2 regions of the Acidovorax sp. GW101-11A03 genome follow, and region 1 is predicted to be linked to the other one. Evidence: predicted binding sites of a transcription regulator. Region 1 holds the regulator's gene; the other holds the start of a gene.
What was found. Region 1 encodes HrcA, which represses chaperone genes, less so after heat shock. Its sites were predicted from a motif close to TTAGCACTCNNNNNNNNNGAGTGCTAA; they were not measured.
Positions count from the first base shown of each region.

Region 1 (11,397 bases):
GCTCCGAAGCAGTCACTCAATACGGCCCCTACCGGGAAAACGGGAGCAATTGCTGTGTCAAGTGCCACCACGTGAACGCTTGACGTTCTGTGCAAGATGCCACGCCTTGTCGCGAAGCGTTTCAAAGCGTTCGTTCAGTTCTAAGTATCCGGGCTTCCAGGCGAAGGTTCCATCGCGGAATGTTTGGCCCAGAACAAGGTCGTTGATTGAGCCCATGCCGCCGTAGGCCCGCAAGAGGTACTCAACACCTGAACCGTCGCCATTGCTCAATTTGCGCGAAGCCGTCCGAATCCACAGGCTCCAACTTTGGTCGCCATCGCTCTCTAGTAAGTGCGCAAACTCTTCGAGCGTGCTCACCAATTCTTGAATACCTGAGTCCATGAGTACCTGATTTGCAACCAAATAGTAGAAGCGTCGTTGGCGAATGACCGCTTCTGGCCGAATTCTGCCCCACGGCGTGGGGCGCTGGCGGGCCTGAGTAGACGGTGGGTGTAACCTGTCCGTCAACCAGAAGCCAAAATGTGGCGCTGAAAGCGTGCCTTGCCTGATGAAGATGTGGCCCAGGCCGCCGGGCGTTGCCCTTCCTGCTGGTGCGACCAGCCCAATCTGGCGGATATGCTTGGCGAGCCGCTTAGCAGCTTGCGTGACCACCCCCACCGCCGCGGAAGCCGGGGCCGCTGGGCCAAAACACGATTACAAAAGTAAAATCATTCCATGCTCGATGACCGTGCCAAGTTGTTGCTCAAAGCCCTGGTCGAGCGCTACATCGCCGACGGACAGCCGGTGGGGTCCCGCACCCTGTCCAGGGCTTCCGGCCTGGATTTGTCGCCAGCCACGATCCGTAATGTCATGGCTGATCTGGAAGAGCTGGGGCTGATCGCAAGCCCTCACACTTCGGCGGGTCGAATTCCCACTGCGCGGGGCTACAGGCTGTTCGTGGACACCATGCTGACCGTGCAGCGGGATCCATTGACGGCTCCCCAGCTTGCCCCCGAGCAGCCGCAGAAGGTGATCGCCAACGCTGCGCAGTTGCTTTCCAATCTGTCGCAGTTTGTGGGTGTCGTGATGGCGCCTCGGCGCACCTCCGTGTTTCGCCACATCGAGTTCTTGAGGCTCTCCGAGCGGCGCTTCCTGGTCATCATCGTCTCGCCCGAAGGCGATGTGCAGAACCGGGTGATCTTTACCGAAGCGGACTACTCCCAGTCTCAGCTCATTGAAGCCTCCAACTTCCTGAACGCGCACTACGCGGGGCTCGCGATGGAGCAAGTGCGCGAGCGACTGAAGTCTGAGGTGGATGTGCTGCGCGGTGAAATTGCATCGCTGATGCAGGCGGCGGTGAATGTTGGGTCCGAAGCATTGTCGGAGGCACAGGATGCAGTCGTCATCTCTGGCGAGCGCAACCTGCTGGCAGTCAGCGACTTTTCCAGTGACATGGGCAACCTGCGGCGGGCCTTTGATCTCTTCGAGCAAAAGACGCAGATCTTGCGCCTCCTCGATATCTCCAGCCAGGCGGAAGGTGTGCGCATCTACATCGGGGGGGAGAGCCAGGTCGTGCCTTTTGAAGAGTTGTCCATTGTCAGTGCCCCTTACGAAGTGGATGGCACGGTGGTGGGCACACTGGGGGTGATTGGCCCCACGCGCATGCCGTATGACCGGATGATTCAGATTGTGGACATCACCTCCAAGCTGGTCTCCAACGCGCTCAGCCATCGCAAGTAAGCCCCTACAATACGGCGCTTGCCCCGTTGTATAGCGCTGGAGCATGGCTTGGGGCGTTAGCTCAGTTGGTTAGAGCAGAGGACTCATAATCCTTTGGTCGTTGGTTCAAGTCCAACACGCCCTACCACCCATTGCCCGCATGGGTGATCATCGTGATCAAAGCCATTTTTCAACGGCAATGTGCCCTGTTTCTCTTGGAGACGCCTTGGAGTGCATTACAATCGTGGCTTGCGCTGAATTAGATTTTGTTTGCGACATGCCACCACCAAGTGGGTGCAAATAGAAAGAAAGATTTCAAGGGTCGCCAAGAAATCATGCTATAATTCAAAGCTTAGCGGCTGTAGCTCAGCTGGATAGAGTACTTGGCTACGAACCAAGGGGTCGTGGGTTCGATTCCTGCCAGCCGCACCAATGTTTAAAGCCTGCAATCGCAAGATTGCAGGCTTTTTCATTTGTCCGCGCGCTTTGCGCTGATCGGGAGTATCTGGCGATGAGCAAGGCTTTTACCAAAGAGACCGATGGTGCTGACGATGAAGAGTTGGCGTTGCCACCGTTGCCTGCTGGCGGCAAGAACTACATCACGCCCGAGGGGTATGCGCGCTTGCGGGATGAATTGCTCGACCTGATCGACAACGAGCGCCCCAAGATAGTAGATGTGGTGCACTGGGCGGCGAGCAACGGCGACCGTTCCGAGAACGGCGACTATCTGTACGGCAAGAAGCGCCTGCGCGAAATCGATCGGCGCATCCGGTTCCTGACCAAGCGACTGGAGATCGCCGAGGTTGTCGATCCCAGTCAACATGCAGGAAGCGACCAAGTCTATTTTGGTGCGACGGTGACCTATCTGGACGATGAAGGTGTCGAGCGCACCATCACCATCATGGGCATTGACGAAGCTGACAGCCGTGAATCCCAGGTCAGCTGGATTTCCCCAGTGGCGCGCGCGCTGCTCAAGGCCCGTGTGGGGGATGAGGTTCAGCTGCCAACCCCTGGGGGCGTTCGCCATCTGGAGGTGGTGGAGGTCCGCTACCCGTCGCCTTCACCTTGAGCCCTGTTGGGACCGTTGCTCGCAGAGAGGCGGTTTCCGCGGCCCCGTCCTCTGCTGAGTGGTGCTGCTGGAAGGCTTCTCAGGCCTGGGGTGTGATGCGGGCTGCCCGAATAACAGCCTGGGTGCGGCGCAGGTTGCGCAGCGCCGACTCCAGATGCGCCTGGTCGCGCACGGCAACGATGAAGCGCAGGTCCGTGGTGTCCAGTGCTGCCTCATCGTCCATATCGACGTGGGTGATGTCTGCTTCGGAGTTCGCCAGCTCTGCTGCCACCCGGGCCAGCACGCCCTTGCCGTTGGTGACGGTGACCACCACGCCCGTTTCAAACATGCGTGTGGGTTCATCCGACCAGTCCACCGCAATGAAGCGCTCACTGTCCTTGTGCTGCAAGCGCTTGGCCACGCTGCAATGCACGTTGTGCACAACCAGGCCTTCACCTCGGCCCAGGTAGCCCACGATGCTGTCGCCGGGGACCGGGCGGCAGCAGGACGCGTACTGCACCGAGGCGTTCTCGCTGCCGTCGAGCGTGACGGCTCCTTGCGACAGTGTTTCGTGCGAGGTATAGCGCTCGCGGGTCATGAGCAAGGCATCGGGGCGATGGCCGTGCTCCGACATCAGCACCATCAGCCGCTTGGCCACGATGCTGGCGATGCGCTTGCCCAGGCCCAGATCGGTCATGAGTTCGCTGCGGCTGCGGTTGCCCGTAAAGCGCAACAGCTTGTCCCACAGGGGCTGGGTTTCTGCGTTCAGAGGCGGTAGTTGCTCCAGGCCTTCGGCGCGAATGGCTTGCGTCAGCAGCTTTTCGCCCAGGCCCTCTGACTCGGTCTGCGCCAGGGTCTTGAGGTAGTGGCGAATCTTCGAGCGGGCACGCCCGGTGCGTACGAATCCCAGCCACGCTGGATTGGGGGTGGAAACGGGGGCCGTGATGACCTCGACCACGTCGCCGTTCTTGAGTTCGGTGCGCAGCGGCACCTGCTCGTTGTTGATCTTGGCTGCCGTGGTGCGGTCGCCCACATTGCTGTGGATGGCATAGGCAAAGTCCACCACAGTCGCGCCCCGGGGCAGGGCCATGATCTGGCTCTTGGGGGTGAACACGTAGACCGCGTCAGGGAACAGGTCCACCTTCACGTGGTCCCAGAATTCGGCGGCATCACGCGTCTCGTTCTGGATGTCCAGCAGTGACTGCAGCCACTTGGTGCCCAGGCGTTCTGCCGAAGTGCCGTCACCGTCCTGCGCCTTGTACAGCCAGTGCGCGGCCACGCCAGCCTCGGCAATGACGTGCATTTCATCGGTGCGCATCTGGAACTCAATGTTCACCCCCGAGGGGCCGACCAGTGTGGTGTGCAGCGACTGGTAACCATTGAGCTTGGCAATAGCGATATGGTCCTTGAACTTGCCGGGCACCGGCTTGTACATCTGGTGCAGCACCCCGAGCGCCGTGTAGCAGTCCGTCACGGTGGGGACGATCACCCGAAAGCCATAGATGTCTGTGACCTGCGCGAAGCTCAGGTGCTTGAGGTCCATCTTCTGGTAGATGGCGTACAGGGTTTTTTCACGACCCGCCAGGCGCACCTTCATGCCGATCTTGGAGAAGGCGGCATCCACTTCTGTCTGCACCTTCTGCACCAGGTCCCGGCGGCGGTTGCGCGACTTGTTGACGGCTTTCGACAGCGTGGCATAGCGCCAGGGGTGCAGGTGCCTGAACGCCAGGTCTTGCAGTTCGCGGTAGGTCTGGTTCAGTCCCAGGCGGTGGGCGATGGGGGCGTAGATCTCCAGTGTTTCCGACGAGATACGGCCCCATTTGCTGCGCGGCATGTCCGACAGCGTGCGCATGTTGTGTGTGCGGTCGGCCAGCTTGATGAGGATGACGCGCACGTCGCGCGCCATGGCCAGCAGCATCTTGCGGAAGGACTCGGCCTGGTTCTCTTCGCGGGTGTTGAACTGCAGCTTGTCCAGCTTGGTCAGGCCGTCCACCAGTTCGGCCACGGGCGCGCCAAAGCGGTCAATCAGGTCGGCCTTGGTGACGCCGCAGTCTTCCATGGCATCGTGCAGCAGGGCGGCCATCAGGGCCTGAGCGTCGAGCTTCCAGGTGGCGCATTGGGCCGCCACGGCAATCGGGTGCGTGATGTAGGGCTCGCCACTGTTGCGCAACTGGCCCAGATGCGCTTCGTCGGCAAAGCGGTACGCCTGGCGCACTTGCTCAATGCTGGATGCATCCAGATAGTCGAGGCTGTCTGTCAGCGCGGCAAAGCTGGCCGCCGCTGCGTTGGCGGCAGCGGCCGCAGCCGAGAGGTTGCCTGCCGTCGGCAGATCGCCAGGCCGGGGCTGCGTTGCAGAAGGTGAGTTGAGCACCGCGTTCATGCCTTAAATGTAGCGCGGGAGCGCATCGGACGAATTCCGGGAAAAAAAAAGCACCGCTGTCGCGGTGCTCTTTCGGGGGCGTTGCCCAGAAAACGGCTCAACCAGGAACCTTTTTGAGCATTTCCAGGCCCACCTTGCCTTCGGCGATTTCGCGCAGGGCGGTCACGGCAGGCTTGTTGCGGCTTTCGATGCGGGGGGCATGGCCCTGGCTCAGCATGCGGGCACGGTACGTGGCGGCCAACACGAGCTGGAAGCGGTTGGGGATCTTTTCCAGACAGTCTTCTACAGTGATGCGTGCCATCGTTTTACTCCGGGATTCAGGTGATATTGAGCGACTGGAAGGTGTCAGCACGTGCGCGGCGCTGGGCGACGTACTTGAGTCGCTGGGCGTGAACAACGGCCTTCAGATCGAAAAGCGCGCGCTCAAACAATTCGTTAATTATAACGAAGTCGAATTTGCTGACCTGTGCCATCTCTTCGGCTGCATTCTTGAGGCGGACTTCGATCACCTCCGGCGTGTCTTCCCCGCGCCGCTCCAGGCGTGAGCGCAACTCTTCCCAGCTCGGTGGCAGGATGAAGACCAGCACGGCGTTGGCAAAGGCCTCCTTGATCTGCAGGGCGCCCTGGAAGTCGATTTCCAGGATCACATCCGAACCCTGGGTGATGCGCTCTTCAATGGCTTTCTTGGAGGTGCCGTAGCGGTTGCCGTGCACATGCGCCCATTCCACGAAGGCATTGCTCTGCACCATCGCGTCGAACTCGGATTGCGACGCGAAGTAGTAGTCGCGGCCGTGTTTCTCCTGGCCGCGCGGGGCGCGGGTGGTGTGGGAGACCGAGAGGTGAACGTGCGAGTCCAGCTCCAGCAGCGCCTTGACCAGGCTGGATTTGCCAGCGCCGCTGGGCGCCGCCACTACGATGAGATTTCCGGGATAGTCCATAGTTGATGTGCGCTGTGCGCTATCAAAAAATGAGTGTTATTCGATATTTTGCACTTGCTCGCGCATCTGCTCGATCAGCACCTTCATGTCCACGCTGATGCGCGTGAGGTCGAGAGCCGCCGACTTGGAGCCCAGCGTGTTGGCCTCTCGGTGCAGTTCCTGGATGAGGAAATCCAGGCGCTTGCCCACTTCGCCACCTTTTTTGAGCAGGCGCTCGATCTCGTCCAGGTGCGAGTCGAGCCGGGTGATTTCCTCGGCCACGTCGATGCGGATGGCGAAGGCGGTGGCCTCGGTCAGGGCGCGGTCGCGGGCGGCCTCGGGCAGGGTGGCGCCGTCGGTCAGGGCCATGGCTTCCTTCCAGCGCTCCATGAAGCGCTGGCGCTGTTGCTCGACCAGCAGTGGCACCATGGGCACCGCCTGCTGGGCCAGGGTCCGCAGCTGCTTGACCCGGTCCAGCAGCATGGTCGCAAGGCGTTTGCCTTCGCGTTCCCGGGCCGCCAGCAGGGCGGTGAGCGCTTCTTCGGCCAGCGCGGGGACGGCTTCGCTCCAGTCTTCCGTGCCGGAATGGGCGTTGGCGCACAGGCGCAGGGCGTCGGCCACCGTGAGCGGGGAGGCGCTGGGCAGCCAGGCGCGCACGGAATCCTGCAGGGAGTTAAGCCGCTGCAGCAGCCGCGGGGGCGGGTCCTGCAGGGTGTTGCTGTCGTCGGTGTCCAGGGCGGCGCGCACCTCGACCTTGCCGCGTTTGAGGCGCGCCGTGAGCAGGCTGCGCAGGGCAGGCTCCAGGGCGCGCAGTTCGTCGGGCAAGCGGAACGAGAGGTCCAGAAAGCGGCTGTTGACCGAGCGGATTTCCAGTCCCAGCCGGCGCGATTGGGGTGCGCGGGCGTCGGTTTCAGCGCCGGCGGCAGATGCGCCATGCTGTGCGCTGGCGTATCCGGTCATGCTGTAAACTGGCATTGGACTTTTTGATGGTTGCTTGCGATCCGGCGATTATCCGGGTTCCGCCTTGCCCCCGAATCATCTTCGCAAAATATGTCAAAAATCAAGCCGGCACCCTTGCCGCCCGATACCGCAATTGGCGGTTACCGCGTGGTGCGCCGGTTGTCTTCCGGCGGTTTTGGTGTGGTCTACCTGGCCCTGGATGCCGAAGGCCAGCAAGTCGCCATCAAGGAATACCTGCCCTCGTCGCTGGCCACCCGCGCGCCCGGCGAGCTGCTACCCAAGGTGCCGTCCGAAAAGCTCTCGCTCTACCGTCTGGGCCTCAAGAGCTTTTTTGAAGAAGGCCGCGCGCTCGCGCAGATCTCGCACGCCTCGGTAGTGAGCGTGCTCAACTTCTTCCGCGAGAACGAAACCGTCTACATGGTGATGAACTACCTGGAGGGTGCGACCCTGCAGGACTTCATCATCACCGCGCGCGACCTGAAGACGCAGAAGGTCTTCCGCGAATCCACCATCCGCTCGCTGTTCGACGAGGTGCTGCGCGGGCTGCGCATCGTGCACCAGCACAAGATGCTGCACCTGGACATCAAGCCCGCCAACATCTTCATCACCGACGACAACAAGGCCGTGATGATCGACTTTGGCGCCGCGCGCGAGGTGCTGAGCAAAGAGGGCAATTTCATCCGCCCCATGTATACCCCTGGTTTTGCCGCGCCCGAGATGTACCGCCGCGACTCGTCCATGGGCCCCTGGACCGACATCTACGCCATCGGCGCCTGCATCTACGCCTGCATGCAGGGTTTTCCGCCCAATGAGGCGCCGCAGCGCATCGACAAGGACCGGCTCTCGCTGGCGCTGACCAAGCTGCGCGGCGTGTACTCCGACAACCTGATCGAGGTGGTGGAATGGTGCATGGCGCTCGACCCGCTGTCGCGCCCGCAGTCGGTGTTTGCGCTGCAGAAGGAACTGAGCCGCGAAGGCGAACGCCGCTACACCAAACTTTCGGTGGCCGAGAAGATGCGCCTGCAGCTCGACACCCTGGTGTCCGACACCAAGAAAAATGTACAGAAGGTGGGTGAAGCCACCGGCATCGGAGCCAAACCCAAATGAAAACGGCCCACGCAAAGCGGGTTCGGGCATGGCGCAGTTTCAGTAACGATGCATTGGTGCATCCTTGTTTGCGTGGATCACTATGAAGTTCTCCGTATTCCAGATCAGCCGCCGCGGTGGCCGCGAGAAGAACGAAGACCGCATGGGCTATTGCTACACGCGCGAATCGGGCCTGTTTGTTCTGGCCGATGGCATGGGGGGGCACCCCGAGGGCGAGATCGCGGCGCAGATCGCGTTGCAGACCGTCTCGGCGCTGTTCCAGCGCGAGGCCAAGCCCCAGCTCAAGGATGTGCAGGAATTCCTGTCCGGCGCCCTGCTGGCGGCGCACCACCAGATCCTGCGCTACGCCACCGACAAAGGCATGCTCGACACGCCCCGCACCACGCTGGTGGCGGCTGTGCTGCAGGCGGGCACCGCCACCTGGATCCACTGCGGCGATTCGCGCCTGTACATGGTGCGAGACGGCGACCTGCTCACCCGCACGCGCGACCACTCGTACATGGAGCTGCGCAACAACCCGCCGCCGGGGCTGGAGCGGATCAACCGCAACGTGCTGTTCACCTGCCTGGGTTCGCCCACCAAGCCCATCTACGACATCACCGGGCCCGTGTACCTGGAGCAGGGCGACCGCATCCTGCTGTGCTCCGACGGCCTGTGGGGCACGCTCAGCGACGACGAGATCGCCAAGCAGCTCTCGCGCAACGCGGTGTCGCATGCCGTGCCCGACCTGGTCGAAGACGCCCTGCGCAAGGCGGGCGACAGCAGTGACAACGTGACCGTGGTGGCGCTGGAGTGGGAGACGCCCGATGCGTTCGAGTCCACCCAGGGCGTATCCACCGACAGCATCAGCGAAGACGTGTTTGCATCCACCATCCAGGCGGGGCCGCTCGACGGGCTGGTGGATGACCTGGACGACGCGGCCATCGAGCGTTCGATTGCCGAAATCAACGAGGCGATTCGTCGCTCTGCTGCTCGAAAAGCCTGACTGACCTGCCTCGGCTGCGCGGCCTCGTGCAGCGGGCGCAGGCCTGCTATCTGACCTGTTTCGTTTTCTGGCGTGCGCCTTGGGCGGCGCATGGAAGGCATTTTCTGGACACCCAAGAACCATGACCACATTCCTTCGCACCGGCGACCGCGCCGCTGACCAGCTGCGCCCCGTGCGCATCACCCGCCACTACACCATGCACGCCGAAGGCTCGGTGCTGATCGAGTTCGGCAATACCAAGGTGCTGTGCACCGCCTCGGTGGAAGAACGCGTGCCGCCCCACAAGCGGGGCAGTGGCGAAGGCTGGGTCACGGCCGAATACGGCATGCTGCCGCGCGCCACCCACACCCGCAGCGACCGCGAGGCCGCGCGCGGCAAGCAGACTGGCCGCACGCAAGAGATCCAGCGCCTCATCGGCCGCAGCTTGCGCGCGGTGTTTGACCTCAAGCTGCTGGGCGAGCGCACCATTCAGCTCGACTGCGATGTGATCCAGGCCGATGGCGGCACGCGCACCGCCGCCATCACCGGCGCCTGGATGGCCGCGCAAGATGCGGTCCACCAGCTGCTGGCCAGCGGCAAGATCACCCAGTCGCCCCTGCTGCAGCCCGTGGCCGCGATCTCGGTCGGCATCGTGCAGGGCACGCCGCTGCTGGACCTGGAATATGTGGAAGACGTGGATTGCGACACCGACATGAACGTGGTGATGACCGGCGCGGGCCACTATGTGGAGGTGCAGGGCACGGCCGAGGGCGTGGCCTTTACCCGCGCCGAGATGGACCAGCTGCTGGGCCTGGCCGAAAAGGGCATCGCCCAGCTGGTGCAGCTGCAGCAGCAAGCCCTTCAGGATACTCACTAATTTATAGCTACTCAGGCATGCTGGTCGGGCGGTAGAGGCCATTTTGACTATGAAAATTGTTCTTGCATCCAACAACCGTGGCAAGCTGGCCGAGCTGCAGGCCATGTTCGCCCCGCTGGGCGTGGAGCTGGTGCGCCAGGCCGACCTGGGCGTGGGCGAGGCCGAGGAGCCCTTCCGCACTTTTGTCGAAAACGCCCTGGCCAAGGCACGGTTTGCGTCTGAGCACACGGGCCTGCCCGCGCTGGCCGACGATGCCGGCATGTGTGTCGATGCCTTTGGCGGCTTGCCGGGCGTGGACACGGCGTACTACTGCACCCAGTTTGGCTACGAGAAAAGCGACGCCAACAACGTGCGCGCCCTGCTGGAGCAACTGCAAGGCGTGGCCAACCGCCGCGCCGCCATGGTCAGCACCCTGGTTGCTGTGCGCAGCCCGCAAGACCCCGAGCCGCTGATTGCCGTGGGCCGCGTGGTGGGCGAGATCACCACCGAACCCCGGGGCGCCAACGGTTTTGGCTTCGACCCCGTGATGTTCATCCCCGAGTTCGGCCAGACCTTTGCGGAGCTGCCCGTGGAGGTTAAAAACGCCCATAGCCACCGGGGCCGCTCTGCCGCGCAGATGCTGGCGCTGATGCGTGAGCGCTGGTTGTAGAAGGGACGGCAAGAACGTGGCCCACATCCCGATCACCCCGCAGGCAGAGGCGGAACCCGCCGTGGTGCGCGACATCCAGCACTACATGCGCCCGGGCCTGCTGCAGCTGCCCAGCCTGCCGCCGTTGTCGCTGTATGTGCACCTGCCCTGGTGCCTCAAGAAATGCCCGTACTGCGACTTCAACTCGCACGAGGCCCGTGGCGACGGGGCGGGTGACAACGGGGTGCCCGAGCAGCGCTACATCGACGCCCTGATGGCCGACCTGGAGGCTGCGCTACCGCTCATCTGGGGCCGCACCGTGCACAGCATCTTCATCGGCGGCGGCACGCCCAGCCTGTTCTCGCCTGCCGCCATCGACCGGCTGATCGGCGATATCCGCGCCCGCCTGCGGCTGGAGCCGGACTGCGAGATCACCCTGGAGGCCAACCCCGGCACGTTCGAGAAAGACCGCTTCCGCGCCTTCCGCTCAGCGGGCGTCACGCGACTGTCGGTGGGGGTGCAGAGCTTCAACGACCAGCACCTCAAGGCCCTGGGCCGCGTGCACGACCGCGCCCAGGCGATGGCGGCGGTGGAAGAGGCCGCCGCGTCGTTCGAAACCTTCAACCTCGACATCATGTACGCGCTGCCAGGCCAGACGCAGCAGGAGCTGGAGCAGGATCTGCGCACGGCGCTGGCTTTCAAGCCGCCGCACATCTCCATCTACCACCTCACCATCGAGCCCAACACCTACTTCGCCAAGTTCCCCCCGGCCATCCCCGAGGACGACCAGGCCTATGCCATGCTCGACCGCATCACCG
Region 1 is NZ_JBWKZU010000004.1:120,560-131,956, forward strand. It holds gene AC07Z7_RS03575 (DUF6966 domain-containing protein) at 58-651, opposite strand; gene hrcA (heat-inducible transcriptional repressor HrcA) at 715-1,719, shown strand; tRNA gene AC07Z7_RS03585 (tRNA-Ile) at 1,770-1,846, shown strand; tRNA gene AC07Z7_RS03590 (tRNA-Arg) at 2,054-2,130, shown strand; gene greB (transcription elongation factor GreB) at 2,210-2,767, shown strand; gene AC07Z7_RS03600 (RelA/SpoT family protein) at 2,847-5,126, opposite strand; gene rpoZ (DNA-directed RNA polymerase subunit omega) at 5,224-5,427, opposite strand; gene gmk (guanylate kinase) at 5,444-6,064, opposite strand; gene AC07Z7_RS03615 (YicC/YloC family endoribonuclease) at 6,101-7,018, opposite strand; gene AC07Z7_RS03620 (serine/threonine protein kinase) at 7,094-8,110, shown strand; gene AC07Z7_RS03625 (PP2C family protein-serine/threonine phosphatase) at 8,193-9,095, shown strand; gene rph (ribonuclease PH) at 9,217-9,951, shown strand; gene rdgB (RdgB/HAM1 family non-canonical purine NTP pyrophosphatase) at 10,001-10,600, shown strand; gene hemW (radical SAM family heme chaperone HemW) at 10,617-11,397, shown strand, end outside.

Region 2 (11,397 bases), on a different contig from region 1:
TTCTAATGAAACCAGCTTCAGCCCCTGGTCAATGTTCGACTGGCACTGCTGCTCACGTTTGCATTGGCACTAACACTCAGGGGCATCATCTACCTCGATGCGGAGATATCTCACGGTCAACTCTAGCTTGGAGCGATCCAGTAGCAATTGGACGGTACGCAAATTGCTAGTGTGCCGATCGATCAGCAACGCCTTGGTTCTACGCATCGAGTACGTCCCGTAGTCGGCGCGCTCCGGCCCGAGTTCACCGACTCAGGGGCCGAGGATCCGTGTGTAGTGCCGCGTACTGATGTGGTGACATACCCGGTCGCCTCACGCCGGACCGGCCATTTAAGTTCAGATCGCGGGCACCACCTATCGATAGGCAGGTTTCGGAGGTGGTTTTGCAATACGCGCCACTGACCCTCGATTGGCCGGTGGTGACCGAAGGAGTCGTCCAGGCTGCTCGCGGCGAACGACTGGAACCAGCCTAGACCTGACGGTCGCGCACCATTAACTTGAACGCCGGGGGAGGCTTCCTCCTGACGAACACATAGTTCGTTAGCGATGGAAAGAGCGACCGACGATGCACCATCCGAAGATACATGGAAGGGGCCTAATCCTCTCAAGCTGTCAGCCGTTGATCAGGCACCAAAAGTCAGCGAGCACTTACACCAACCAACTTGTCCTAAGCCGGTGTGCCATGCCTCTAAGCCTTCGGCATCCGAAACCTTGCCCGGAAGGGCGGGGCCACGTTATCGGAGTTTTTGCCCAAAAAAGTAGACATGGGCAGTACGGGTCGCTTTGGGGGAAACTGAAATTTCTCTTAAAAATCAAATAGTTGCGTGAACTTTAGGGTATCTGAATAATACAAAACTCAATGAGAAAAATACAAAACTCGAGTGGAATCGACACGAGTGGAATCGACACTGGCGATGGTGGACAGGCCACTTTGTTCACCCGCAGGGGAACTATGGGTTTAGCACTCAATCACATGGAGTGCTAATATCTTGGCTTAGAGGAAAGGATTCCTGGAATGAACATTCAGTCTGGAACCGCGACGATGACCCTGGCTCCCGCCAACCCCTGGGCGTTGGTGCCTGCGCTGGGCAACCTCGACGCCTACATTTCGGCCGTCAATCGCCTGCCCCTGCTCACACACGAAGAAGAGCAGACCTATGCGCGGCAGCTCAAGGACAACAACGATGTGGATGCCGCTGGCCGGCTGGTGATGTCGCACCTGCGCCTGGTGGTCTCGATTTCGCGCCAGTACCTGGGCTACGGCCTGCCCCATGGCGACCTGATCCAGGAAGGCAATGTGGGCCTGATGAAGGCCGTCAAGCGCTTTGACCCGGACCAGGGCGTGCGCCTGGTGAGCTACGCGATGCACTGGATCAAGGCCGAGATCCACGAATACATCCTGAAGAACTGGCGCATGGTGAAGGTGGCCACCACCAAGGCCCAGCGCAAGCTGTTCTTCAACCTGCGCTCGATGAAGCAGGGCTTCAAGGCCGATGCCGCCGCAGAAGACGCCGCCACGCACCGCGACACGCTGTCGGACCGCGAGATCGACTCGGTGGCCGCGCAACTCAATGTGAAGCGCGAGGAAGTGATCGAGATGGAAACCCGCATGTCGGGAGGTGATGTGCTGCTGGATCCGGCCCCATCGGACGACGGTGAGCAGGCGTTTGGCCCCATTGCCTACCTGGCCGACGGTTCGCACGAGCCCACGGCCATGATCGAGTCGCGCCAGCGTGATGCGCTGGCCACTGATGGCATTGCCACGGCCCTGGCCAGCCTGGACGATCGTAGCCGCCGCATCGTGGAAGAGCGCTGGCTCAAGGTCAACGACGACGGCACGGGCGGCATGACCCTGCATGAGCTGGCTGCAGTGTACGGAGTGAGCGCCGAGCGCATCCGCCAGATCGAGGTGGCGGCGATGAAGAAGATGAAAAAGGCACTGGCCGAGTACGCCTGAGCCTGCGGGTGGCGGGGTTAATATCCCCGGCTGCAGAAGTTGCCTCACGGGGCCCCAGTTCTGGGGCCCCGTGTCGTTTTGGCCCCTGAATATTCTTGTTGAGGAGACCCCTTCCCATGTTGTCGTCACGCCCTGTTGTGTCCCGCCGTGCTTCTACGCTGCTGATTGCGCTGGCAGCCGCCTCCCCCTGGGCCATGGCCCAGAACGCCGCCAAGCCCGGCGCCGCCGCAGCCGCCGCCCCCCTGGCCTGGCCCACCAAGCCGCTCAAGATCATCGTGGGCTTCCCCGCCGGGTCTTCGCCCGACCTCACGGCGCGCACCTTCACCGAGCCGCTGTCCAAGGCCCTGGGCCAGCCCGTGATTGTGGAAAACAAGGTGGGCGCAGGCGGCAACATTGCTGCCGATGCCGTGGCCAAGGCGCGCGACGACCACACCATCGGCCTGATGATCAACGGCAACATGACCATTGCCAAGCTGTTGAATCCAGCCGTGCCCTATGACCCGATCAAGGATCTGGCGCCACTGAGCCTGATCGGCACCTCGCCCTTGATCCTGACCGCGCCCGTGAGCCAGCCCGGGGTGCCCGCCAACAGCAATGCCCGCGACTTCTTCGTGGCGGCCCGCAATGGCGGCGACAAGTGGAGCTATGGCACGCCGGGTGTGGGCACGGTGGGCCACATTGGCACCGAGCTGCTCAAGTCGCGCAGCAACATCAACCCGGTGCATGTGCCCTACCCGGGCTACCCGCAGGTGGCCACCGCCATGCTGGGCGGGCAGTTGCAGATGGCGCTGCTGCCCCCGGCCCTGGCGCAGGCCCAGGTGCGTGCGGGCAAGCTGCGCGCGATTGGTGTGACGTCTTCCGGACGCAGCCCGCTGGCGCCCGATGTGCCCAGCCTGGCCGAAGCAGGCATCAGCAACTTCAACCTGGAAATCTGGAATGCCTTTGCAGCGCCTTCGACCCTGCCCAAGCCCATCCAGGCCAAGCTGGCGGTGCTGATCAGCGAGATTGCCCGCAGCGAAGAGGTGCGCGGCAAGCTGTTCCAGCAAGGCTGGCAGACGGTGGGCTCGTCGCCCGAGGGGCTGGCCAACCGCGTGAAGGCCGACACCAACCTGCTGGGCGGTGTGATCGCGATGCGCGGCATCAAGGCGGAGTGAATCTGCGCGGCGGAGACGTCGCACGCCTTTGCCACCAGCAAACTTCAACCCGGGTCTGGCCAACGTGCCTGCCCGGGTTTTTTACTGCCAGTACTGTCAAACCAGCATGCATGCGGGCTGGCGCACCCGCAGAAATCTCAGCCCCCTTCGGCAAGCAGGGTCTTGACGTCGGCGGCCAGGGCCTGGGCACCGCTGCCGTAGCGGTTGTACACGCGCAGGCGCCCGGCAGGGTCGTACACGTAGCTGCCCGCCGAGTGGTCCATGGTGTAGCTGGTGGGCGTCTTGCCATCGACCTTCTTGTAGTAGATCTTGAAGTCCTTGGCGATGGCCGCAAGCTGCTCGGGCGAGCCACGCAGCGCCAGAAAACTCGGGTCGAAGTTGGCCATGTAGGCCTTGAGCACTTCGGGCGTGTCGCGCTCCGGGTCCACCGTCACAAAGATGCCTTGCAGGCGGTCGCCGTCCTTGCCCAGGATCTGCTTGACCTCGGCCAGCTCCTGCATCGATGTCGGGCACACGTCGGGACACTGCGTGAAGCCGAAGAACACCACCACCACCTTGCCCGCAAAGTCCTGGATGTGGCGTGCCTGACCGTTGTGGTCGGTCAGCGGGAGATCCCGGGCGTAGTCGGCGCCGGTGATGTCCACACCACGAAATTCGGCCTTTTTCTTCTCAGAACAAGCACCAAAAAGGCCCGCCGCGCCTATGGATAAAGCACTGACAGCTATCGTTTTGAGAGCATTTCGTTTCAGCATGGGGTTCACAGCACGTAGTGGTCCACAAGCAGGGCGGCAAACAGCACGCTCAGGTGGATCAGGGAAAAACGGAAGGTCTTGCGCGCCAGCGCGTCGGAGTAGTTGCGCCACAGCGCAAAGCCGTAGCCACAAAAACCCGCAGACAGCAGCACGGCCGCTGCGAGGTAGATCCACGAACTCATGCCGTACACAAACGGCATCAGGCAGCCCGCAAACAGGATCAGGGTGTAGAGGAACACCTGCAGCCGGGTGAACTCGTTGCCATGGGTAACCGGCAGCATGGGCAGGCCGGACTTGCGGTAGTCCTCCACGCGGTACAGCGCCAGCGCCCAGAAATGCGGCGGCGTCCACAGGAAGATGATGAGGAACAGGATCAGCGCCTCGGGGCCTACGTCCCCCGTCATGGCGGCCCAGCCCAGCACCGGGGGCATGGCACCGGATGCGCCGCCGATCACGATGTTCTGCGGTGTGAGGGGCTTCAGGATCACGGTGTAGACCACCGCATAGCCCACGAACGTGGCAAAAGTGAGCCACATGGTCAGCGGGTTGATCCAGAAGTACAGCAGTGCCGACCCTGCGGCGCACAGCACGGCGGAGAACAGCAGCGTCTGCGCATTGGACAGCTCGCCCTTGGCCGTGGGGCGCCAGGCGGTGCGCTTCATCTTGGCGTCAATGCCCTGCTCCACGATGCAGTTGAAGGCTGCGGCAGCGCCAGCCACCAGCCACACCCCGGCGCTGGCCAGCGCCATGTGACCCAGCTGCGCGGCAGACGGCAGGCCGGGCACGGCCAGCACCATGCCGATCAGGGCGCAAAAAACGATGAGCTGCACCACTCGGGGCTTGGTCAGCGCATAGAACTGCTGCATGCGCGAGGGCAAGGCAACAGCATGGGGGGAGGCAACACTCATGCGGACACTCTCGATGCGCCAGGCGGCGCGGAAAACTCTCGGGAAACAGGCACGGCTGCACGGCTGGACACCAGGGCCCAGGTCAGCACCACAACCAGGGCCGCCGCGCCGCCGGTGTGCAGCACGGCGGCCACCAGCGGCCAGTCCAGGATCACGTTGGACAGGCCGGTGGCCAGTTGCAGCACCGACAAGCCCGCCAGCCAGCGCGTTTGCGCGCGCAGCGCGCCACTGCGGTGCAGGCGCCAGGCCAGCCATGCAAGCGCCGCCAGCACCACATAGGCCATGAGGCGGTGCACGTAATGGATGGCGGTAAGGCCCGCAAAACTGATGTGGCTGCCGTCCTGCAGCATGCCCAGCTTGCGCCAGACCTGGAAGCCCTGGGCAAAGTCCATCGCGGGCCACCAGCTGCCCTGGCAGGTGGGGAAGGTGGTGCATGCCAGCACGGCATAGTTGGTGCTGACCCAGCCGCCCAGCACCACCTGCAGCGCCAGCAACAACCCCGTCCAGGCCAGGCCCCGGCGCAGTGCGGGCGAGATCACGGTGGGCAGGCGGCCTTGTGCCGCGTGGGTGTGGCGCACCGCCTGCACACACAGCAGCGCCAGCAACACCAGTCCACCGATGAGGTGCAGCGTGACGATGGCGGGGAAGAGCTTCATCGTCACCGTGAGCGCGCCAAAGGCCCCTTGCAGGCACACCCACACCAGCGTGACCGTGGGCCACCAGGGGCTGAGCGGAGGCGCCTCGGCCACGCCGCGCTGGGCCCGGCGGTGCTGCACCCAGGACGACACCGTGAGCACAATGATGAGCACGCCCACGCCGGTGGCCAGGTAGCGGTGGATCATCTCCACCCAGGCCTTGCCATGCGTGACGGGGCCTGTGGGCATGGCCTCTTGCGCGGCCGCAATTTCTGCACGCGCGCCCATAGGGCTGGCGTTGCCGTAGCAGCCGGGCCAGTCGGGGCAGCCCAGGCCCGAATCGGTGAGACGGGTGAAGGCGCCAAACAGCACCAGGTCAAAGGTCAGAAACAAGGTCAGCACCGTGAGCGCCTGCAGGCGCCGCATGGGAGAGCTGCGACGGTTGCGCACCCACACCCAGGCCAGCGGCCCCAATGCAATCAGCAGGCCCAGGAGCATCAGCTCCAGCACCGGCGCCAGGTCGTACAGAGGCTGGATATCGCTCATGGCTGGCCCGGCCGCCCGGCGTCGTCCCAGGACGAGGAGGCGCGCAGCAGGCGCTCCAGGTCCCGCTTGGCCTTGGCGGCGCCGCTGGCATCCATGGCAGCAGGGAAGCGCATCATCCAGTTGCCCATGGGGTCCACCACATACAGGTGATCCGCCTGCTGCTGGCCCGCCGCCGGTGCGAGCCAGGCGTTGAGTGCAGCAGCATCCACGCGCAGCACCGTGGCTTTTTGCAGGGCGGGTGCCAGCGCGTCGGGGATGGCGGCGTTGTCGTTGACGAGCCAGACCCAGTCCAGGCGGTCTTTTTCCTTGCCCAGGCTTTCGCGCAGTTGCCGCTGCAGATACAGGTGGTTCTGGCAGACCGCATCACAGGCGCCACCGGCCACGCTCACCAGCAGCCACTGTCCCTTGAGCGAGGCCAGGGGCACCGGGGCACCATCCGGCGTAGCAACGGTGAGCGCAGGCAGGGTGCGCTGGGGATCGATCAGCTCTCCATAGTTGCGGCGGCCTTCAGGGCGGATCACGTAGTAGGTGAAGTACGAGGCGATCACCGGTGCCGCGCAGATCGCCAACACGCCCAGCATCTTCCAGCGACCATGGCGGGTGCGCTGCGCGCTGGCCACGGCATCTCCGGCCTCGGGCAAGGTGTGCACGGTCAGTCCGAGCGGGTGCTCGGCGTGGACTTCAGGGGGCAGGCTGGCTGCGCGGGCGAATGAACCGTCGGACGATTTGGAACCAGACATAAAGAAGTGCCATCAGGCCGCAGAGCCCGAACCATTGAAATGCGTAACCGTAGTGTTTATCGACGCCTGCGCCCACCACGGGCCAGTCGCGTTGCAGGCCGTCGCCCGCACCCACCGCCTCGCCCGTCTGCACCACGGTGAGCGGGGCGAGCGCCAGGCCGGTTTCGGTGCGAAACGCGGCCAGGTCGAGATTTTGCCGGATGCGGGAAGACCCCTCGGCGCCATGGCCGCCAGCACTGCTTTCGCCGCCGCCAAACTCATACAGCCGCGAGGGCGCGGCGGCCACGCGTCCCACCACGCGCACCACCACATCCTGCGGGGTTTGCACCTGGGGCAGCTGGGTGCGATCCTGAAAATTGCGCGGCACCCAGCCCCGCTGCACCAGCACCCCCCCCGAAGGTGTGCCCACCAACTGCAGCGGCGTCAGCACAAAAAACCCGGGGCGGCCATTCATCTGGCGGTTGTCGAGGTACACGGTGTGCTCGGGCAACCAGCGCCCCTCCAGCATCACCGCGCGGTGCACAAGGGTTTCGGCCTCTGCAGCTGCCATGGCGGGTTTCGACAGCAGCACACGGCCATCCATCGCCGGCATGCGGCCACGCGCGTCCAGCATGGCCTGCAGGGCCTCTTTCTGCGCTGCACGCGACAGCTGCCAGCGCCCCAGCGACGCGGTAACCAGCATGCCCGCCACTGCGGCCAGCGTGATGAGCCAGAAGCGCAGACCCAGGGGGCGGCGAACAGTGGTCACGGGATAATGTGCTCCATGAAATACCTCGTAGTGCTGGCGTTCATCGCCATTTTGGCCAGCCTCGCCTCGGCCTTGTTCTTCATGATGCGCAGAGGCCGGGGCAGCCAGGACGACAAGCGCAGAGGCAACCACATGGCCAAGGCACTGGCAGTGCGGGTGGGGTTGTCCATTGTGCTGTTTGTGTGCATTCTGATTGCCTGGCAGCTGGGCTACATACAGCCCACCGGCCTGCCCGCAACCCGCTGACAGAGCCTGTTCCAGCAAGGGTCCTCGCCAGCCACAGGGGCAAAGATCCAGCCTTCTTGCTGCCCTCCCCTCCAACAAAAAAAGCGCCGCGAGGCGCTTTTTTGTGGGTGCCGTGGGATGCTTACATCCAGTACACCAGGACGTACAGGCCGAGCCACACCACGTCCACAAAGTGCCAGTACCAGGCTGCACCTTCAAAGCCGAAATGCTTGTCGGCGGTGAAGTGGCCCTTTTGCAGGCGCAGCGTGATCACCAGCAGCATCAGCATGCCCAGGAACACGTGGAAGCCGTGGAAACCGGTCAGCATGAAGAAGGTGGAGCCGAACACACCCGAATTGAGCTTGAGGTTCAAGTCGGTGTACAGGTGGTAGTACTCGTAGCCTTGCACCAGCAAGAAGACAAAACCCAGCAGCACCGTGGCCCACATGAAAGCAATCGTCTTGCCGCGATGGTTTTCACGCAGTGCGTGGTGGGCAATGGTCAGTGTCACGCCCGAGGTCAGCAGCAGCGCGGTGTTGATGGTGGGCAGCCAGAAGGGGCCGACCGTCTGGAAGGGCTCGACGATGCCAGCTGGCGAGGCCGTCATACCGGCCGCCACGCTGGGCCACACCGCCTTGAAATCAGGCCAAAGCAGTGCGTTGTCGAGGCTGCCCAGTGCAGGCACCGAGTGTGCGCGCGCCCACCACAGAGCCGTGAAGAACGCGCCGAAGAACATCACTTCCGAGAAGATGAACCAGCTCATGCTCCAGCGGTACGAGAGGTCGATCTTGTGGCCGTACAGGCCCCCTTCGCTTTCGCGCACCGCGTCACCGAACCACTGGTACAGCGTGAACAGCCACCACACCAGGCCCAGGGCCAGGGAATACTTGCCCCAGTCATGGCCGTTGATCCACTGGCCTGCGCCGAGGATGACAAAGAACAGGCCTGCAGCCGCCATCACCGGGTGGCGCGACTCGGCAGGCACATAGTAGTACGGGGTTCCGCCGTGGGTTGATGCACTCATTTCAGCTCCTGAATCTCAGATCTTTGTTTTCAGTCTTGTTGTCGATACGGGTCCAACAACCCGTTCACACTACCCAATTCACCAAGGCCATCAGCCCCATCACCAGCAAAAAAACCGCGACCAGTCCCACCACAATGATGTGCAACGGGTTGAGTTTTTCGACATCCTGCTGGTACTCGCTGCCCTTGCGCAGGCCAACGAGCGACCAGGCCACCGCGCGCACCGTGCGCAGCAGCGAGCCCTTGCGCCCGAGCGGCTTCACGGCGGATGGATCGAGGGGCGCATTCATGAGCCCACCCCCGTCACCAACACGCTGGGGGTGGACAGGGCGCCACCCACTGCCGCAGTGGACTCTGGTGCGGCTGGCGTCTTGCCACCCACTTCGAAGAACGTGTAGGACAGCGTGATGGTGGTCACATCCTTGGACAGGCGCGGATCGATCACGAAGGCCACGGGCCACTCCTTCTTTTCACCGGGCTCCAGCACATACTGGTTGAAGCAGAAACACTCCAGCTTGTTGAAGTGGGCTGCCGCCTGGCGCGGGGCATAGCTCGGAATGGCCTGTGCGGCCATGCGGCGGTTCTGCACGTTCTGGAATTCGTACATCACCGTAGTCAGCTCGCCAGGGTGCACCTGCACCGAACGCTGGGCGGGCTTGAAGTCCCAGGGGCCGCGCGCGTTGGCGTCGAACTCCACGGTGATGGTGCGGCTCTTGTCTACCTGCGTATTCGCTGGCAGCTTCACGTCCTTGCCTGCCACGCCGTTGCCCGGCACCTGGCGCTCGGACAGCGACAGGATGTTGATGCCCGTCATCTCGCAGATGTGCTTGTAGATCGGGATCAGCACGTAGCCGAAGGCGAACATACCAGCCGCAATCACGACCAGCTTGCCGACCATCTTGGCGTTTTCGCGGCGCAGGCTCATGGCAGGTGGGGCCTCAGCTCAACGGGAGAGGAAGAACACCTTGGCCATGAACCCGACGAAGAACACCACCGCAATGGACGCCAGGATCAGCGCCATCCGCAGGTTGCTCTTTTTCTGCTCGGGTGTCATGGGCATGGTCCTCAACCGATCACACGGGTGGCCGTGGCGTCCAGCTTGGGTGGGTTCTCAAAGGTGTGGAAAGGCGCAGGGGATGGGACTTCCCATTCCAGGCCCTCGGCACCATCCCAAGGCTTGGCAGCGGCCTTTTCACCCTTGCCACGCATGGCGGGCACGATGACGGCCAGGAAGAAGTACACCTGCATCAGACCGAAGCCGAATGCGCCCACGGAAGCAATCGCATTGAAATCAGCGAACTGCATGGGGTAGTCGGCATAGCGGCGGGGCATGCCAGCCAGGCCCAGGAAGTGCATGGGGAAGAACGTGATGTTGAAGGTGATCAGCGAACCCCAGAAGTGGATCTGGCCACGGGCTTCGGAGTACATCACGCCCGTCCACTTGGGCAGCCAGTAGTACACGCCAGCGAACATGGAGAACAGCGAACCAGCCACCAGCACGTAGTGGAAGTGGGCCACCACGTAGTACGTGTCCTGCAGTTGGATGTCGATAGGGGCCATGGCCAGAATCAGGCCGGTGAAACCACCCATGGTGAACACGAAGATGAAGCCCACGGCAAACAGCATGGGTGTCTCAAACGTCATGGAGCCACGCCACATGGTGGCGATCCAGTTGAAGATCTTCACGGCCGTGGGCACGGAGATCAGCATGGTGGCGTACATGAAGAACAGCTGGCCGGTCACGGGCATGCCGGTCGTGAACATGTGGTGGGCCCACACGATGAACGACAGGATGGCGATGGACGAGGTGGCGTACACCATGGAGGCGTAGCCGAACAGCTTCTTGCGGGCGAACGCGGGCACGATCTGGCTGATGATGCCGAAGGCCGGCAAAATCATGATGTACACCTCGGGGTGGCCGAAGAACCAGAAGATGTGCTGGTACATCACGGGGTCGCCGCCGCCAGCGGGGTTGAAGAAGCTGGTGCCGAAGTGGCGATCCGTCAGCGTCATGGTGATCGCGCCAGCCAGCACGGGCATCACGGCAATCAGCAGGTAGGCAGTGATGAGCCAAGTCCAGGCGAACATGGGCATCTTCATCAGCGTCATGCCGGGGGCACGCATGTTGAGGATGGTCACGATGATGTTGATCGAGCCCATGATGGACGAGGCCCCCAGGATGTGCATCGCGAAGATGCCAGCGTCCATGGAGGGGCCCATCTGCAGCGTCAGCGGCGCATACAGCGTCCAGCCGGCGGCGGGGGCGCCACCGGGCATGAAGAACGATGCCACGAGCATGATGGCCGCAGGAATCATCAGCCAGAAGCTGAAGTTGTTCATGCGGGCAAAGGCCATGTCAGATGCGCCGATCTGCAGCGGGATCATCCAGTTCGCAAAGCCCACGAAGGCCGGCATGATGGCGCCGAACACCATGATCAGGCCATGCATGGTGGTGAGCTGGTTGAACAGCTCGGGGTTCACCAGTTGCAGACCGGGCTGGAACAGCTCGGCGCGGATCAGCAGCGCCAGAACGCCGCCCACCATGAGCATGGTGAAGGCGAACAGCAGGTACAGCGTGCCGATGTCTTTGTGGTTGGTGGCGTACACCCAGCGGCGCCAGCCGGTGGGGCCATGATGGCCATGGTCGTCGTGTGCATGGTCGCCCGCGTGACCGTGGTTGTCGAGAACTGCGCTCATGTTGGATTCCTC
Region 2 is NZ_JBWKZU010000012.1:244-11,640, forward strand. It holds gene rpoH (RNA polymerase sigma factor RpoH) at 1,016-1,957, shown strand; gene AC07Z7_RS07370 (Bug family tripartite tricarboxylate transporter substrate binding protein) at 2,074-3,111, shown strand; gene AC07Z7_RS07375 (SCO family protein) at 3,249-3,863, opposite strand; gene cyoE (heme o synthase) at 3,869-4,771, opposite strand; gene AC07Z7_RS07385 (COX15/CtaA family protein) at 4,768-5,952, opposite strand; gene AC07Z7_RS07390 (SCO family protein) at 5,949-6,692, opposite strand; gene AC07Z7_RS07395 (SURF1 family protein) at 6,634-7,440, opposite strand; gene AC07Z7_RS07400 (twin transmembrane helix small protein) at 7,456-7,686, shown strand; gene AC07Z7_RS07405 (cytochrome c oxidase subunit 3) at 7,808-8,689, opposite strand; gene AC07Z7_RS07410 (DUF2970 domain-containing protein) at 8,754-8,978, opposite strand; gene AC07Z7_RS07415 (cytochrome c oxidase assembly protein) at 8,975-9,613, opposite strand; gene AC07Z7_RS07420 (cytochrome oxidase small assembly protein) at 9,632-9,742, opposite strand; gene ctaD (cytochrome c oxidase subunit I) at 9,754-11,385, opposite strand.
Region 2: the regulator HrcA is predicted to act here: its motif matches at 959-985, upstream of rpoH (RNA polymerase sigma factor RpoH).